DNA from 4 places in the Arthrobacter sp. MDB1-55 genome. Region 1 is predicted to be linked to each of the others. Evidence: riboswitches for the same ligand, from Rfam matches in the RefSeq annotation. Region 1 holds a riboswitch; each other region holds the start of a gene.

Region 1 (4,314 bases):
AACACCGGGATGTGGTGCTGCACTTCTACTTCCGCGGTGAGACCGTGGCCGAGATTTCACGGTCCCTCTCCATACCGGAGGGGACCGTGAAATCCCGGCTGCACTATGCCTTGCGCTCCCTGAAGAGTGCGCTCCTTGCCCGCGATGTAGTCCCTGGCGGGTAGGTCACTGAATCATGGTGCCGTCAGGTGCGACGACGTACCACACCTCGTTCACGCCCTGACCGTTGGTGTCGCCCGGTGCTTCATCTTCGGCGAAGTAGTAGATCGGCATTCCGTTAATGGTCACCTGCAGCTCGCCGTCGGGCGTTTCAATGGTGCCGACTTCGCCCGTGACGCCTTCGACCTCCGGAGTCTCGCTGTCGCTGAGCACCGGCGGCCAGGCTTCAAGGCAGCCACCTTCGCAGGCGCTGACGCCGGAGTCCGGCTCGTCATTGGTGAAGTAGTAGACCACCATGCCTTCGGCGTCGACCACAACTTCACCGAGGTCCGTCTCGGCGACGCCGAGGGGAGTTCCGACGGTTCCGCCACCGGCTGCCTCACCGGACGGTTCCTCGGATGCCTCCTCTGTAGCTTCCTCCGTGGTCTCCGCCTCTGTGGTCTCGGTCTCCGTGGGTTCCTCAGTGGGTGGTGCTTCTGCAGCAGTCTCTTCACCTGCGGGGATGTCCTCGGTCTGCGTGTCGGAGCCGCCACAACCGGTCAGCGCCAACAGGCAAACCGCGATGACGGCGAAAAGGACGCGTAATGCTTTACTCATGTTGATTCCTCCCGTGATCACCCCCTGGACACCCGGGGGATGGGAGTGGCCACTTGACCCCTCTGCTGGGAAGACGCAGGAAGCACCCCCGAGGTTCAACGCGGAGGAGAACTCACAGGTGAATCCCAGCTTCGGGCGATTACGGGCAGGTCAGGAGGCGAGCGCCTTACCCAGATCCGTCTGCAGGTCGCTGACATCCTCGAGGCCCACCGAGAGCCGGATGACGCCGTCGGACAGGCCGATGGCGGCGCGGCCCTCCGGCCCCATTGCCCGGTGAGTGGTGGTGGCAGGGTGGGTGATCAGGGTCTTCGAATCGCCGAGATTGTTCGAGATATCGATGATGTTCAACGCATCGAGCAGCGCGAACGCCCGCTCCTTCGCCCTACCCTCGGGCGCGTCGAGTTCGAAGGTCACGACGGTGCCGCCCGCAGTCATCTGCCCTGCCGCCAGGTCGAACTGCGGGTGCGATTCGAGCAGCGGGTACCGAACCCAGTTGACTGCCGGCTGGGCTTCCAGCCAGCGGGCGAGGGTAAGCGCCGAGGATGATGCGTGGTTGACCCGGAGCGACAGTGTTTCCAGACCCTTCAGGAGAGTCCAGGCGTTGAAGGAGGACAGCGCCGGCCCGGTGTGCCGCATGAGTGTTTTCACCGGCCCCTCGATGAACTCCTTCCGCCCCAGGATGGCACCGCCGAGCACCCTGCCCTGGCCGTCCATGTGCTTGGTTCCGGAGTAGACGACGACGTCGGCGCCCAGCTCCGTGCAGCGCTGGAGCAGCGGGGTGGCGAAGACATTGTCGACAACGACCTGCGCGCCCGCGGCATGCGCCAGTTTCACCACCGACCGGATGTCGACGATCTCCTGCATCGGATTGGACGGTGACTCGAAGAAGACCGCAGTGGTTGGAACGCTCAGCGCGTCCGCCCACTGGTTGAGATCCCACCCGTCGACGAAGACGGTCTCCACGCCCCACCGCGGAAGGATCTCATTCAGGATGACGAAGCAGGACCCGAACAGGCTGCGGGATGCGACCACCCGGTCCCCGGCAGCCAAAAGCGCCCCGAGTGCAGTGAAGACAGCGGACATGCCGCTGGCCGTGGCGAAGCACGCTTCCGCTCCCTCGAGCAGGCGCAGGCGTTCCTGGAACATGGCGACCGTCGGGTTGCCGTACCGCGAGTAGACGAAGCGGTCCACGTCACCGGTGAACGCAGCTTCGGCCGCCGCAGCGGATGAGTAGACGAACCCCGAGTTGAGAAAGAGCGCCTCGGACGTTTCCTCGAAGTTGGACCGGGCCAGCCCGCCGCGAACGGCGAGAGTATCCGGCGACCAGGCAGCGACGTCGTCGTCTGTCTGTTGAATGCGGGGATAGCCGCCGTTTCCGGCGACCGGCTCGCGGTTGACCGCCGGAGAGAACGACGACGGCGTGGGCTCACTCACCGGGGTTGCCCTGCCCAGCTGCCGGGACGGCAGCATCGGAACCGGAGTGGGCAGTGGTCGCCAGGCCGCATGCCTGCCAGCCGCCGTCGGCTTCGAACCCGTGGATCACGTTGTACGCGGTGTGGCCCGCGGCGGCGGCGCTCTGCGCAGCCGCAACCGAGCGGACGCCGGAGCGGCACAGGAAGAGCAGTTCCCGCCCCTTCAGGCCGTTGAGCTGGTTGAGGAACGAGACGTTGCGGCTGCCGTCGGACCGGTTCCATTCCAGGAACAGCGGCACGGTTCCGGCGTCGGTGAGGTCCGGGACCCCGACGCTCTGCCACTCCTCGACCGTGCGGACGTCCACAAGGACGGCGCCCTTGCTGACGCGTTCCACCGCTTCCCGGGGGGTGATGTCGCCGGCGTAACCGTTGCCGGAGCGGACCTGGGGGGTTGGATGCTGTGACACTGTGTCTCCTCACGCTGTGCACGTTGGTGATCGTGGATCCTGATCGGTGTGCCGAGTAGTCACCTGAGGCACCCCGCCGTGAAAGAGGGTTGCCGGCCAGCAAGTCAGGGCTTTGCGCTGGCGCTCGTTACTCCGGTTTGAACGTAGCATCGGCGGCGGCAAACCTGCCATGCGCGGCCGTAACGTGCGGTAACGCCATGCCCTCCTGATCCAGCCCGGTCAGGAGACAGCGTCCACCAGCGCGCCCAGCTCCTTCGTCAGTTCCGGCGATGTGGCGACCGGTTTTCCGTCGATGCTCTCGACCTCGGCGAGCAGCCGGACGCTGGAAATCAGCCAGACCCCGTCCGCGGTGAACAGGTCTTCAGGAACGAGAGGACCGTAACCCAGTTCCCAGCCGGCCTCGCGGGCGGTGGCGAACAGCGCCCCCTGCGAGGTGCCGGGGAGGATCCCGCTTTCCAGTTGCGGCGTAATGAGTCGCTTGACGCCGTCAGCAACCCGGGCAATGAGGACCGTCGATGTGGGTCCCTCGAGGACCTTGCCGTCGGAAGAGGTGAAGATGACATCATCGGCGCCGTGCGCCCGCGCGTATCGCAGGGCAGCCATGTTCACGGCGTAGGAGAGCGTTTTCGCTCCCATCAGCAGCCAGGGCGCGCGTTGGGCCACCGTGCTGTCATAGCCGCGGTCGAGCAACAGCACCTTCAGGCGCTGTCCGCGCAGTTCCTTCGGCAGCGGAGAAACCTGCACCCAGGCGGTGGCTCCCGCTCCTTCCTCGCCGCGGGTGGCAACGAGCTTGACGACCAGTTCGCCGTCGTCGTCGGCTTCCGCAAGTGCAGTGGTGATGGCTCGTTCCCAAACGCTCGACGCCGGGACGTCGAGTTCCAGCGCTTCGGCGGACGTGGCGAGGCGCGCCAGATGCGCCTGCAGCTTCCGGGGGGCGCCCTGCACCGCCAGCATGGTCTCGAAGATGCCGTCCCCGCGGGTGATGCCCGTGTCGGTGACCTTGAGCTGCGGTTGCCCTGCGTCGGCGATGCGGCCGTCGGGATAGGCGGAGTCGAGGAACACCAGAACAGTCATGCGCCCAAGCCTAGTCACTCAGGAGTCCGAGCCGCTTCCCTCGTTCAATCCGCGCTGGGCCCAATCTGCCTCGTCGGAGGCTTCCTCCGGGAGTGGATCGGTGGCATCCGGTACCTGGTCGGGGGCGTAGTCGATGAGGCCCGCGTCGACCCGCTCCTGCTCGGTGGCTGCCGCCAGGGCATCATCGTCAAGGCGTTCAGGTTCTCCGGCATGGCCCTGGTAGATGCGGTTGGGAAGGAACTCGTTGTCCGGTTCCTGAACGTCATCCAGGTTCGGGGTGTTCTCATCGTTGGAGCTAGTCATGACCGTTCTCCTTCGTCGCTTCTTCCGTGATCCGTTATATGGTTCCACACCGGGTAGGGGGACGGAAGGGCCCGTACAGCAACCAATGGCGGCGGGCGGTCACTCGGGAAAAACCGAGCCGAGCGCGGAGAGCACCCCGAACGCCTTGGTCCGTACTTCTTCCCACTCGTCCGCGGGGTCGGAATCGGCTGTGATCGCGCCGCCCACGCCGAGCGTGAGGCTGGTGCCGGCGTCGTCGTCCTGCACGACAAGGGTACGGATGACGACGGCGAGGTCCGCCGCGCCATCGAGCGAGAAGTACC
Region 2 (4,314 bases), on a different contig from region 1:
GCGGAACCGGGCGGACCATACGCGGATCTCGACGCAGCGTGTGCTGAGACCGCGGCGCTTGGCTATAACGCCATCCGCATTTGTGCGGCACCGCTGCTGCTCTTTGGGGAGCTTGGCCTGGATCAGATGGCGCGGTCGCTGGAGATCGAGGGTCTCGGCGCTGCGCCGGGCGGAGGGTTCTATGGGGAACGTACCCGCTGGTATGACGCGCCCGGCGGTTACGCCATCAACTTGCATGACCGATTCCAGGAGTTATTCGACTCAGCTTCTCGGCACGGACTCGTCGTCCTGCTGGCCAGTTGGGAGTTCCAGCAGAGCCCCGCGTTCGCCCGGTCGGAGGAGTGGTTTCGGGCTATCGACCGGGTGGCGATCCAGGATCGATACACCGTCTTGGCTGAGGCATGGCATCGGCTCATTACCGCGGTGACGGACGCCGGCTACCGGGAGCAGATCGCACTGGTGGAATTGCACAACGAAGTGGACTTCTCGATCCTGCCGGCACTGCACGACGGCGGCAGTGCGGCGGTCCTTCGCCTCCGCGAACAGCATCCGGACCTGCTCATTACCGCAAGCTTCGGGAAGCCTCCACACCTCACGATGCATCAGCTGCCGGATGGGCTCGGTGCCGCCCAGTTCCACATCTACAGCTACGGCGTGCTCGATGCGTTGCAGAAGCGGATAGACATCAGGTCCGAAAGGAGCGCCGGTTTTCCGAATGTTGAGTTGCAGGCGCTGCTGAACCCGGATGCGCCGACCCCGGCCGAGTATGGGCGACCGGCGGAGTGGAAATACCAGGCCACGGTTGTAACGGACCAGATGGTGTACGGGTACGACTGGGTGGATGCCGATGCCTGGGACACCTGGCTGTACAACGAGTACGGCACCTACCGGGAGGTCATGCGCCGCGAGATCGAGTCGCGGGTGACTGCGGTTGCCGGGTGGGCGCGGTGGCAGCAGATTCCGGCACTCATCGGGGAGGGCTGGATCGGTTACACGCCGCTGAATGGGAACTTTGAGGAGGGTCCGATAGGGCGGGAACTCGCTGAACACGGTATCCGGGTAGCGCTGGAGCAGGGCGTCTGGGGGATGGTGCTGGGATCCAACGCGGCGCCGCATCACCCGATGTGGTCCAACAAGGACTGGATCTGGCGAACCAATGCTTTCATCCGGGACTACGGAAGCGCGACCACGAAGGGGTAGATGTACGACGCTCCAACGACCAGTATTCGCTGAGGCTTCGATCCGTAGTCATCCTACGGACGAGCCTGACTACTCCGGGAGTCCTAGACCGGTGTGCCGTTCCAACTGCTCCAGAAGCTCCGTCTGGAAGGCAGAGCTCAACACCGCTCGGTGCGGCGTTCGCTGCTGCTGGTGATACCAGTAGCCTCCGGTCCGGGCGATGCCGCGGTCGATGTTGCCGGCGTCTCCAAGTGCGAGCTCCACCTGGGTGAGGTGCCCCAGCTCCAGATCGTCCGGGGCGCTGGGACCGCCCATTTGAGTGGGCACCCATCCCGGATCTACCGCGTGGGTTTCCACGTCCAGCCACCGAGCCGCGACCGCTGCCGACAGTGCGGTGACATACAGCTTGCTGTCTGAGTAGGAACCCGGCCGCTTGCCAGCATGTGACCAGTCAACCCGACGCCAGATTTGTGGAGCCGGACTGATGCATCCCGCTGCTCAGGTAGATAATTCTCCGTGGCTTCTGCATGCTCGCGGTCAGCACGTACGGTGCGAGCGTGTTCACGGCAAATACGTCACGGCCGCTGTAGACGCCGGCGTTATGGATGATGGCGTCGAACGGCCCAAGGTGATCTGCCTGCTCCGCTACCTGAATGGTTTCCTGCAGGTCCGCCAGATTCCCGAAGACTGCGCCCACCGCCATCCCGCGGTCCTCCACCAGATCCGCGAACCGGGATTCCTCCCTCGCATGCAGCACCACTTCATGATCGCGGTGCATCAGTTCCCGGGCGGCGTTGAGCCCCAGTCCTCCGGCCGAACCGGTGATCAAAATCCTTACCATGGTCCTCCGCGCTTAGTTGAGATGACGGGTTCTGCCGGCGGCACGAGTGTCCTGCCCTCGCCCGATCAGTTATGACAGCAACCGTAGATCGGGAATTCCATCTTGGGCGACGCTTCGCTCGATCCGTAGATCTTCGTCATGTTGGCACTCAGGGCAGCCGGCTTGCCTACACTGGGCTCAGGTCATGAGTGCCAGCATCGAGCCCCGGCTTGCTGGCCGGCAACCCTCCTTCCGCGGCGGGGTGCCCCGGGTGAGGACCTGGCTGTTCGGCGAAGGGCCGGACGGCAAGCGCGGCCCGTGGTGCTTTGAGCATGCCGGGCCCAGATCACAGGAGCCTTGAATGTCCAACGGATGGTCCTTCGAAACACGCCAGATTCACATCGGGCAGGAGCCCGACGCCGCCACCGGTGCCCGTGCACTGCCTATCTACCAGACCACGTCCTTCGTGTTCCCGAGCGCCGAGAGCGCGGCGAACCGCTTCGCCCTGGCCGAACTGGCGCCCATTTACACGCGCATCGGCAACCCGACCCAGGACGCGGTGGAGCAACGGATAGCAAGTCTCGAGGGTGGCCTGGCTGCCCTCCTGCTCAGCTCCGGCCAGGCGGCCGAGACCTTCGCAATCCTGAACATCGCCGAATCCGGTGACCACATCGTCGCCAGCCCTAGCCTTTACGGCGGCACCTACAACCTGTTCGCGCACACCCTGAAGAAGTTCGGTATCTCGGTCACGTTCGTCGACAATCCTGACAACCTCGACCAGTGGCGTGATGCCGTGCAGCCGAACACCAAGCTCTTCTTCGCCGAAGTTGTGTCCAACCCGCGTCAGGACGTCCTCGACATCGAAGGCGTCTCCCGCACTGCTCATGAGGCAGGGGTACCGCTGATCGTCGACAACACCCTCGCGACGCCGTACCTGATCCGCCCGCTGGAGTGGGGCGCGGACATCGTGGTTCACTCCGCCACCAAGTACCTCGGCGGCCACGGCGCGGCAATCGCGGGTGTGATTGTGGACTCCGGCAAGTTCGACTTCAGCAAGGACCCTGAGCGCTTCCCAGGCTTCAATACCCCGGACCCCACCTACAATGGGCTGGTTTACGGTCGGGATCTGGGGGAGGGCGGCGCCCTCGGCGCTAACCTGTCCTACATCCTGAAGGCACGCGTCCAGCTCCTGCGTGACCTGGGCTCGGCGGTCTCGCCCTTCAACGCCTTCCTCATTGCGCAGGGTCTGGAGACACTGAGCCTGCGCGTGGAACGCCACGTCTCCAACGCCGAGAAGGTTGCCCGCTGGTTGGAGGAAAGGGACGACGTCGAATCCGTCGCCTACGCGGGCCTCCCGTCAAGCCCCTGGTATGAGCGCGGCCGTAAGTACGGTCCTAAGGGGACCGGCGCCATCGTTTCCTTCAACCTGGCGGGCGGTGCTGAGGCTGGAAAGCGTTTCGTGGATGCGCTCGAGCTGCATTCACACGTCGCGAACATCGGGGACGTCCGGTCCCTGGTGATCCACCCCGCATCCACCACGCACAGCCAGCTTTCCCCGGAGCAGCAGGCCGTTGCCGGGGTGACTCCCGGACTGGTCCGGCTCTCGGTGGGACTGGAGCACATCGACGACATCCTGGCGGATCTCGAGACAGGCTTCCGCGCTGCGAAGGCATCGACAGGAGCTTAGTGATTCGGTTGCTGGGGTGACCCGCAACAGGTGACGAGGCTGCACCATTGGTCTCGCTGGTCCGATTCCAAAGCTGAGGACCAGCGAGACTTGGCGATGAGCACACCGCGTTCAGCTGCAGGGAACCAAGAAAGTATGCAAAAAGGTTTGCGCTCACCTGAGAAGCGTGTTTTGCTAAGAGTTGAGCAGTGGGGACTCTAGGGGGTGGTAACGGATGAACAGGCGATTCGGTCGAGCTGTTGCTGTTGCTGCGCGGGCCTCGCTGATCGGCGGCCTCAGCGCACTAGGTCTTCTGGCCCTCTCCGCTACCGCTGCTAACGCTGACGACGGCGGGCAGCAGGGCCTCCTGGGGTCCGTCACCTCCGTTGTTGAGGAAGTTGTCGCTCCATTGGAGGCGCCTTCTGATGTCGTCGGTAAAGTTTCTGATCTCGATGGCGGCGTGAGTGCTGTTCGTTTAGTCGCACCGGTTGCCGGTGTGGTCGATTCGACGCTGTCTCAGGTGCCGGTGGTCAACAACGTTTTACCTGCTGATGCCGTCACCTCCGTCACGCAACCCTTATTGGAACCTGCCGACACAGCGCTGTCTCCGGTGCTCACTCCGGTGGGCGAGGTTATTGAACCCGTGCTG
Region 3 (4,314 bases), on a different contig from region 1:
CGGCGTTCAGCACCGCCGTCGGCGGGGGAAGCTGCACCGCACTGAAGACGCCCACCACAGAATTCAGCTGCCAGGCACCGAGCACCAGGGCGGGAACAACAAGCCCCAGCAGCAGCCGGACCGGGCGGCGGCTCAGCAACCCGGCGGAAGTGTCCGCCGGCTGGAGCGGTGAGACGCCGTCGTCGTCCGCGGTGGTGAGGGTGTGGCCGGTAGCCTCCAGACCCTCCTTGCTGATGGGGGTGGCGTTCTCATGGATCATGAGGAGGCCTGAATCGCTTCGGGGTCGGCGTTGGAGACGTAGGAGTCATCGAAGAGGGTCTCGAGGGCCTCATCGATCTGCTCCTGCGAGGAGACGTCGCCGGTCTCGACGAAGTTCGGGCCAACCTTCTCGAGGACTGCACGCTGCGCCTCGCCCGGAGCAGGATCGACGTCGAGGTTGGTGCGCTCGATGATCACGGCCTTGGCAAGCTCGACGTCGATGCCGGCGACCTCGGCGAGGATCTCCGCCGTCTCCTCGGGGTTTTCCTTGGCCCACTGACGGGCCTTCTCGTACGCGTTTACCACGGTCTGGGCCAGCTCGGGGCTTTCGGTCAGGAACTCCTCGTTGGCGTTGAGGAATCCGTAGGTGTTGAAGTCGATGTTGCGGAAGAAGAGCTCAGCGCCCTCCTGCTCGGCCGATGCCATGATCGGATCAAGTCCGGCCCACGCGTCGACCGAACCGTTGTGCAGGGCAGCCCAGCCGTCGGCGTGCTGCAGGTTCTGCACGGTGACCTCGGAGGGGTCGATGCCCGCGGACTCAAGGGACTGGATCAGGAAGAAGTAGGGGTCAGTGCCCTTCGTGGCTGCGATCGACTTGCCCCGGAGGTCCTCAAGGCTCTCGATGCCGGTACCCTCGACGGTCACCATTGCCGACCACTCCGGCTGCGAGTAGATGTCGATGGTCTTGATGGGCGAGCCGTTGGACCGGGCGAGGAGGGCAGCGGATCCGGCGGTGGAGCCGACGTCGACCGCTCCTGCGCGCAGCGCTTCGTTGGCCTTGTTGGATCCGGCGGACTGGATCCAGTTGACGGTTACGCCTTCGTCTTCCAGCTCGGCTTCCAGCCAGCCCTGGTCCTTGATGACCAGGCTCAGCGGGTTGTAGGTGGCAAAGTCGATGTTCAGTTCGGTGGCCAATTCACCGGATCCCGCCTCTTCGGTGGAGGCGGCGTTCTCGCCGGCGAGGCAGCCGGTCAGTGCGAAAGCGCTGCTTGCGGCGAGCGCTACGGAGACGACGGCGCGGCGGGTGAAGGGTGAGCGGGTGCGGATCATGATTTTCCTTTGCATGGACGGCAGCCATCGCGCGGACGGGCACGACGGCGGAACAAGTGGTGGGTGCGCTAGTGGCCTTTGACGCCGAGAGTGGCGAGCAGTGAGCTCCGCATTCGACCGAGCTCAGCCGAATTGCGGTCGCGGGGGCGCTCGCCCGGCACGGTGAGCACCTCGGTGACGGATGCTCCGGGGTGAGCCGGGTCCGCTGATTTGCCCAGCACGATGATGCGGTCAGCAAGCTGGAGGGCTTCGTCGACGTCGTGCGTGACGAGCAGGACCGTTGTGGGCTGCGCGCGGTGGATATCGAGCAGGAGGTCCTGCATCTTCAGGCGGGTCAGTGCGTCCAGCGCACCGAATGGCTCATCGAGCAGCAGTACACCTGGGTTGCGTGCGAGTGCCCGGGCCAGCGACGCGCGCTGTGCCATGCCGCCCGAGACCTCACGGGGGCGGTGCTCGGCGAAGTCGGCTAGCTCGACGAGACCGAGGAGCTCCGTGACTTTTGCCTTGCCGGTTGCAGCGCTGGTTCCCTTGGGCAGTCCGATTGCGATATTGGCACGCAGGGAGAGCCAGGGAAGGAGGCGGGGTTCCTGGAAGGCGAAGGCGCAGCGGTCGTCGATCCCGTTGACGGCGGTGCCGTCGATCAGAACCTTGCCGCCGGTAGGTGAGTCGAGGCCGGCCGCGGCCCGAAGCAGGGTTGATTTTCCGCAGCCGCTCGCTCCGACAATCGCCAGCACTTCACCGGCGCGAACCTCGAGGTTGATGTCCCTCAGGACCACATGCTCAGCGCTGCCGCTGCCAAAGGAACGGACCAGTGAGGAGAATGTCAGGGGAAGGGCTTGCTTGCCGGCGGCGCCGGGTTGTGTCTTCCGGGACGCCTGCTGCTGTGCACTCAAAAGGGTACTCATGAAACACTCCATCGCTCCTGGCAGTAGCACCCGTTCCCCTGCGAATAGCAGGTAAGGGTTGCTGCGGCGTCAACGATCCAGGTCTCTCGGCCGCTCGGGATGGTGAGCTTCAACTAAACGACTTTCTGAGCCTTCGGCGCAACATGTGTCGTAACAAAACGCGTTCCGCCAGTCCCGAGGGCGTGCCGAGGGGTACTCGAACGGCCAGTCCACCGCCCGCGTTATCAGCTGGCGGTGTTCCGGCCGGGCACGCTGGCTGGGAAGGACCGCGCAATCGGGATCCTGGCGGCACCAGACGCTGAGAACGATCATGCAGCGTCCCGTGTCAGGATGGCGGGGTGCATCTCTCGAAACTGGTTGACCGCATCGCGGGGCTGTCCGCACCGGAGGGTGGCGCCGTCGTCGTCGGAATTGCCGGACCGCCGGGATCTGGGAAGACCACGCTCGCCGAGCGGCTGGTTGCCCGACTGAACCGGGACCAGCCGCAGCCGGAAGGGCAGCGGTATGCAAACGTGCCCATGGACGGCTTCCATCTTTCGGACCAGGAGCTTGGGAGGCTCGGGCTTCTGGGCCGCAAGGGTGCGCCCGAGACTTTCGATGTTCACGGTTACGCCGCACTGCTCGAGCGCCTTCGCGCGCCTCGGGATGCGGTGGTTTACGCTCCGGGTTTCGAGCGGACCATTGAGCAGCCGATTGCCGGTGTACTCCCGGTTTATCCCTCCGCGGGAACCATCCTCACCGAAGGCAACTACCTGCTGCTCGAACGCCCAGGTTGGCGGGACATCCGCAGCATGTGCACTGAGGTCTGGTACTGCGAGCAGGAGCGCAGTGTGCGGATCGAGCGGCTGATTGAGCGGCACGTCGCGTTCGGGAAGAGCCGCGCTGCAGCGGAAACGTGGGTAGAGCAGGTTGACGAGCCGAACGCGCGGCTGATTGAGGAGTCGAAAGCCAGGGCGGATCTGGTGGTCCGTACCGGGTGGCGGGACTCACTATGCGCGTGGCGGGGCGGTGCTCTCGCGTAGGGACGTCGCAGGCGGCGTTGTCTAACCTATCGTCTTTCGATATATTCTCCTTGTAAAACAATCGAAGGAGTCCTCGATGGGTAAGTTGGCCATCCTCGCATTACAGGTCGTTATCGCGATGGTGATTGCGGGGTCGTTGTTCATTCAGCTTTGGATGGTGCCGTTGATCTCTACCGACCTAGAGGAAGCGGGCGTGCCTACCGGGCTGCGCATTACGTTCAACGCCATCGTTGTGTTCGGGATCCTCACCGTGCAGGTCAGCGCCGTCTGCGTATGGAAGTTGCTCACGATGGTCCGCAGCGGCACGGTCTTCTCTCACGGTGCCTTCCGGTATGTCGACATCATCTTTGGGGCCATCACCGCTGCCTCGTTGCTCGTGTTCGCGCTTGCCGTACTTCTCGCACCGGGCGAAATTGCCCCAGGCATTATTCTGCTGATCTGTGGGGCGTCGCTTCTGATCGGTGGCGTTGCGTTGATTGTGCTGGTGTTGCGGATGCTTTTGGCACAGGCAGTGGCGCGTGACGCCGAAGCCAAGCACCTGCGCGACGAACTCGACGAGGTGATTTGATGCCGATCATCGTAGACATCGACGTCATGCTGGCCCGCCGCAAGATGCCCGTCGGTGTACTGGCGGAGCGCATCGGAATCACTCCCGCGAACCTGGCGGTGCTGAAGAATGGCCGCGCCAAGGCGGTCCGCTTCACCACGCTCGAAGCCATCTGTGAAATCCTCAATTGCCAGCCCGGTGACGTGCTGCGGTGGGAACCTGATGAGTCGTCGGCTTCCGCCAACAACGACGGCTGCGGTGCCGATTCAGGATAAAATCACCGAGTGAGTGGGTTCGGGCCGAAGAACGGTGCAATAACGAGGATTCTCACCGGAGACGAGGCATTCACGGCCAGTCCGGTGGCGGCAGCGCTCTTCGACCCCAATGGTGTCGTCCGGGCGATCAACCCGGCCTTCAGTAAACTGACCGGCCGTCCGGCAGACTCGCTGGTCTCGATGGACGCTTTCGAAGCCTTCCCGGACAACCCCGAAAATCCCGAAGCGGACGGCGTGGCGCGGATGAAGGCGTCTTT
Region 4 (4,314 bases), on a different contig from region 1:
TGCTCCGCGGGCAGATACGCGCCCAGCCATGCCATGCCGTCTTGCTCCGGCTGCACGCTCACGTCCCGGTCCTGCACCGCCCGAGCCTTCCGCTCGATGATCGATTCAGGATGCAGCTCCTCCCGCAACCTCCGACAACGCCTAGCGAGCTTCGGCCGGGTCAACCCGCCTGCCGTCTCCAGAATCGTCTGTTCAAATCCGGCCAGGGACTCGGCTGGAATGGCCCCGGATTCCTCGACGATGACCTGTGCCTGGACCTGACTGATCCTGCCGTCATCGAGCGCTTTCCACGTTTCCGGCAGGTTCTCGGTTAGGCGTAGCGCTTCACCAAGCATCATCTGCGCGGTTCGGGCGGGAACCCGCAGCAGTGGGGCGATCTCCTGCGCAGCCAGCGTGAAACTGAACCGCGAATCCAACCTTGCGGTCCGGGTGCCCTCCTCCCGGTGCACCTCGTGGAACACATCCGCCACCAGGCAGGCGCGCCGGGCGGCTACCCAGGAAACCAACCGGTCCGCAGCCCGCAGCATGTCCAGGGTGTCACTCAGTACCCGCCACCGACCCACCGCATCCGGTTGCCCGGACCTTTGCGACCGCCGTGCATGTGGGGACGTTGCTTCCATCAACCGCGACATCAACTCATACGGGGAAGCTTCCTCCACCACAGCACGGGCATGCGTATCGATGCCGGATGCGTTCAGCCCGTCGATCTCCCAGCCGAAGGCGGCTTCAAAATCATCCTCCGACCAATCCCGAGACGCCTCGGCATACATCTCATCAAGAGCCGCCTCATAGGCGTCCCCACCAACCTCCGCGCTCCCCAACTCCATACAAAACACTCAATCATCCACCACCGACAATTTCGGATCCGGACTCGGAGGCTGATGATCATCCTGCCGGCATTTCCCAACAGCGGACGAGGATGATCTGTTCAGGTCCTCGCAGCACGTTTGAAGCATCTACTCCCGTTGCTCCTGCGTTGCTCTAACTACCGAATGGAGCCAGCCCGAACAGAAGGCCACCCAACCTTCGGGGCTAAGCAGCGCCGTCGTCGTCGTAGAAGGCCGCGTGCAGGGCGGGTTCCAGCTGGCCGATCTCCGTGAGGAATGCGTCATGGCCAATAGGAGAGGTAATGGTATGGACAGCCACATTGCCCGGCAGTGCAGACGCCAGCTCGAAGGACTGGGCCGGCCAGTAGAGACGGTCCGAATCAACCGCAGCGATGAAGAATTTCGCTTTCGTGTCCGCCAGGGCTGTTGTCAGGCTGCCACGGTCACGGGCAACGTCATGGCTCATCAGCGCTTCGGTGAGGACCACATAACTGTTGGCATCGAACCGGCGAACCAGCTTATCCGCCTGATGATCGAGGTAACTCTCAACCTGGTAACGCCCCCGTTCGTGCGGTAAGGCTGCCCCGAACGGCTCCTCAAGCCCCTGCGCAGCCCGTCCGAACCGATGGCCAAGCTCCGCCTCTGAACGGTAGGTGATATGCGCGATTCGCCGTGCCAGCCCCAAGCCCCTCTCCGGACCCGCAGATCCGTAGTAATCTCCGCCGGCAAACCGTGGATCCAGCCTGATGGCCTGAACCTGCGCCTGCGCAAAGGCAATCTGCTCCGCTGTGCTCGCCGCACCGCAGGCGATGACGGCGCAATTCCGTACTCTCTCGGGATGGGTGACCGCCCATTCGAGAGCCCGGGCTCCTCCCATCGAGCCGCCAAGCACGGAATGCCAGGTGCTGATCCCTAGCAGATCGGCAAGCAACGCCTCGGCACGCACCGAGTCGCGGATGGTGACGAAGGGAAACCGCGAACCCCACGGCCTGCCCTCCGGATCAAGCGATGCAGGTCCAGTCGACCCGTAACAACCACCGAGCATGTTGATGGAAACCACGAAGTAGCGGTCAGTGTCGATGGTGCGGCCCGGTCCCACCAGTCCGTCCCACCACCCGTCTTCCGTCGATTCCCCACGGGCTACGTGGGAACTGCCGGTGAGCGCATGCTCGACGAGCACGGCATTGGAGGCATCAGCGTTGAGGGTGCCCCACGTCTCATACGCGAGTACGACGTCGGGCAAGTGACCGCCCGTTTCCAGCGTCAAGGGACCGATGGAAAGCCGTTGGACGACGACGCCCTCCACCTTTGTCGCCTGGGGATGCGGTTCAACCGTGGTGATGCCTGTCAATCCTGCCGCCTTCAGAGCTCGCGCTTGCTCCTGCACGCCACATGCAGGGCCTGGTCGTCACCCGGGGCACCCCACCGCGAAGGAGGGTTGCCGGACAGCAAGCCGGGGCCGCCGGCGGGCAGAACCCACCGCACTGTCACTCGTGACCTCATACAAGAGAACCCGAAGAGGGCAGGAAACGGCAACTATTGTGACTCGCGGTGAAACAGACGGTTGCGTCAGGGCGCTCAGAGCCGGCGCGGACGCAGTGCTTGAGTGGGGCCGTCTCGTCTATGGGTAACGGCGGCCCCACCCAAGGGGAACACCCATTGGGTGTCCCGGCAGGAAGATCCGGCGGTCTCGGAACCGGCCTCCCTGTGTGACTCAACTATGCGTGGCCGACCTTGGGTTTTACTTGGACCTTCAAGTCCTCTCGTTGTGACTTAGGCAACCCTAAGTCGAGGCGTCCATCACAAAGTGCCAAAATGGGGCCATGCGCCTGGATCATGTGTCTTATGCCTGCGAACCCGACGGTCTGACTGCCACTGCGGAGCGGATTTCCGACGCTCTGGGCATCGAATTCGTGAAGGGTGGCGTCCACCCACGATTCGGTACCCGCAACATGATTTTTCCTCTCGTCAATGGTCAGTACCTTGAGGTTGTGGAGGTACTCGACCACCCCGCCTCGGACAAGGCGCCCTTCGGCCAGGCCGTACGCGCGAGGTCGGAAGCGGGCGGCGGATGGATGGGCTGGTGCGTCGCCGTTGACGACCTCGCCCCCTTCGAGGAGCGTCTGGGCCGCAGCGCGGTTCCCGGCAACCGCAAATTCCCCGATGGCCAGGAGCTGACCTGGCAGCAGATCGGCATCAAGGGCCTCATCGCTGATCCGCAGGTTCCGTACATGATCCGCTGGGACGACGGCACGCAGTCCCTCCACCCCTCCCAGGCCCGGCCCGCATCCGTGCGGCTCAGCGCCCTGACTATCGCAGGCTCTGCAGCGCGTGTCACAGAATGGCTTGGCACTCCCGTAAGCCACCCGCTCGATGACGTGGACGTGGAGTGGATCGCTCCCAACGGCACTCCCGGGATTATGTCGGTCACCTTCGAGACTCCGAAGGGCGCAGTCCAAATCTAACGTCGCCAATAAACGGCTGCGGCCCCGGATCGTCAGAGCCGGGGCCACACTTGCTTCCGCCATGAAACAGTTTCGATCAGTTCCCGATCCCGATGGCCGAGCCAAACAACGCGAAACCCACAAAACCGGCGATGTCGAGCTGGGCATGCGCCACCACGAGCGGCATCACCCGCTTGGCACGGGTGTAGGCGTAGCCGAAGATCAACCCCATGATCACGTTGCCGATGAACGGTCCGATCCCCTGATACAGGTGGTAGCTCCCACGCAGTAGTGCCGAGGTCACGACAATCGCAGCAACTGACCAGCCGAGTTCCCGGAGCCGCTCGAAGAGATAGCCGACCACGATGACCTCCTCCAGGACTGCGTGCCGGAGCGCGGACAGCACGAGCACGGGCAGGGTCCACCAATAGGTGTCCAGAGCGGTTGGAATGATCGCGGTGGTGATGCCAAGCGCCCGCCCGGCGGCGTACACACCAAGGGTCCCAATTCCGATGACGGCCGCCAACGCCACGCCCAGACCGAAATCGACCTTCGGTTTGCGGAAGGTGAAACCGATGCGTCGGAACGCTGATTTCCCGGGTTCCGTCAGGAGGAAGAGCACGAGGACCACCGGAACCAGCGCAAAGAAGATGCCCAGCAGCTGATAGGTCAGGTCGAAGTACTGCCGGTCATCGAGCACGGGGTTCAGACGCGTGGTCTGAGCGGACAGTGGCGCCTGGGTCAGCTTGTCGATCAGCTCGACAATCGCATACACCCCGGCCTGGCCGAGTGACAGTCCGAGGACGATCAGAATCTCAGCCTTGATTCTCCTCTCGCCAGCCGGAGAAGACGACAACGACGACGACTGGCTGGTCCTTGCGGTTGACATGCCTTCATGGTGCCGTACCGGACCGTTCCGACCAAAGCCCGCACGTCACCGGACAGCCCGCGCCACCGAACAGCCCCGCGCCAAAAGAACCCCGCGCCAAAAGAACCCCGTGCCGGAACCGTCCCGTGCCTGGATCAGCGCACACGTTGCCCGG

What was found. A riboswitch is a leader RNA that binds a small molecule or an ion and turns the genes downstream of it on or off. The one in region 1 is predicted to bind S-adenosylmethionine.
Region 2: it holds a riboswitch for S-adenosylmethionine, as region 1 does, so the genes downstream of both, AC5RU3_RS11610 (bifunctional o-acetylhomoserine/o-acetylserine sulfhydrylase) here and AC5RU3_RS00635 (rhodanese-like domain-containing protein) in region 1, are expected to answer to the same signal.
Region 3: it holds a riboswitch for S-adenosylmethionine, as region 1 does, so the genes downstream of both, AC5RU3_RS08030 (ABC transporter ATP-binding protein) here and AC5RU3_RS00635 (rhodanese-like domain-containing protein) in region 1, are expected to answer to the same signal.
Region 4: it holds a riboswitch for S-adenosylmethionine, as region 1 does, so the genes downstream of both, metX (homoserine O-acetyltransferase MetX) here and AC5RU3_RS00635 (rhodanese-like domain-containing protein) in region 1, are expected to answer to the same signal.

The regions. Positions count from the first base shown of each region.
Region 1 covers NZ_JBNHID010000001.1:126,655-130,968, forward strand. The annotation lists gene AC5RU3_RS00620 (sigma-70 family RNA polymerase sigma factor) at 1-164, shown strand, start outside; gene AC5RU3_RS00625 (COG4315 family predicted lipoprotein) at 166-756, opposite strand; gene AC5RU3_RS00630 (O-succinylhomoserine sulfhydrylase) at 907-2,190, opposite strand; gene AC5RU3_RS00635 (rhodanese-like domain-containing protein) at 2,183-2,635, opposite strand; SAM riboswitch class IV at 2,642-2,767, opposite strand; gene AC5RU3_RS00640 (aminodeoxychorismate lyase) at 2,855-3,709, opposite strand; gene AC5RU3_RS00645 (hypothetical protein) at 3,728-4,012, opposite strand; gene pabB (aminodeoxychorismate synthase component I) at 4,112-4,314, opposite strand, start outside.
Region 2 covers NZ_JBNHID010000002.1:914,172-918,485, forward strand. The annotation lists gene AC5RU3_RS11595 (cellulase-like family protein) at 1-1,200, shown strand, start outside; gene AC5RU3_RS11600 (hypothetical protein) at 1,270-1,536, opposite strand; gene AC5RU3_RS11605 (SDR family NAD(P)-dependent oxidoreductase) at 1,631-2,020, opposite strand; SAM riboswitch class IV at 2,201-2,317, shown strand; gene AC5RU3_RS11610 (bifunctional o-acetylhomoserine/o-acetylserine sulfhydrylase) at 2,361-3,686, shown strand; gene AC5RU3_RS11615 (hypothetical protein) at 4,075-4,314, shown strand, end outside.
Region 3 covers NZ_JBNHID010000002.1:185,356-189,669, reverse strand. The annotation lists gene AC5RU3_RS08040 (ABC transporter permease) at 1-259, opposite strand, end outside; gene AC5RU3_RS08035 (aliphatic sulfonate ABC transporter substrate-binding protein) at 256-1,308, opposite strand; gene AC5RU3_RS08030 (ABC transporter ATP-binding protein) at 1,377-2,213, opposite strand; SAM riboswitch class I at 2,219-2,319, opposite strand; gene AC5RU3_RS08025 (nucleoside/nucleotide kinase family protein) at 2,552-3,235, shown strand; gene AC5RU3_RS08020 (DUF2975 domain-containing protein) at 3,312-3,803, shown strand; gene AC5RU3_RS08015 (helix-turn-helix domain-containing protein) at 3,803-4,057, shown strand; gene AC5RU3_RS08010 (ANTAR domain-containing response regulator) at 4,067-4,314, shown strand, end outside.
Region 4 covers NZ_JBNHID010000004.1:54,374-58,687, reverse strand. The annotation lists gene AC5RU3_RS14885 (HNH endonuclease signature motif containing protein) at 1-827, opposite strand, end outside; gene metX (homoserine O-acetyltransferase MetX) at 1,033-2,169, opposite strand; SAM riboswitch class IV at 2,194-2,326, opposite strand; gene AC5RU3_RS14875 (VOC family protein) at 2,651-3,292, shown strand; gene AC5RU3_RS14870 (CPBP family intramembrane glutamic endopeptidase) at 3,369-4,160, opposite strand; gene AC5RU3_RS14865 (amidohydrolase family protein) at 4,295-4,314, opposite strand, start outside.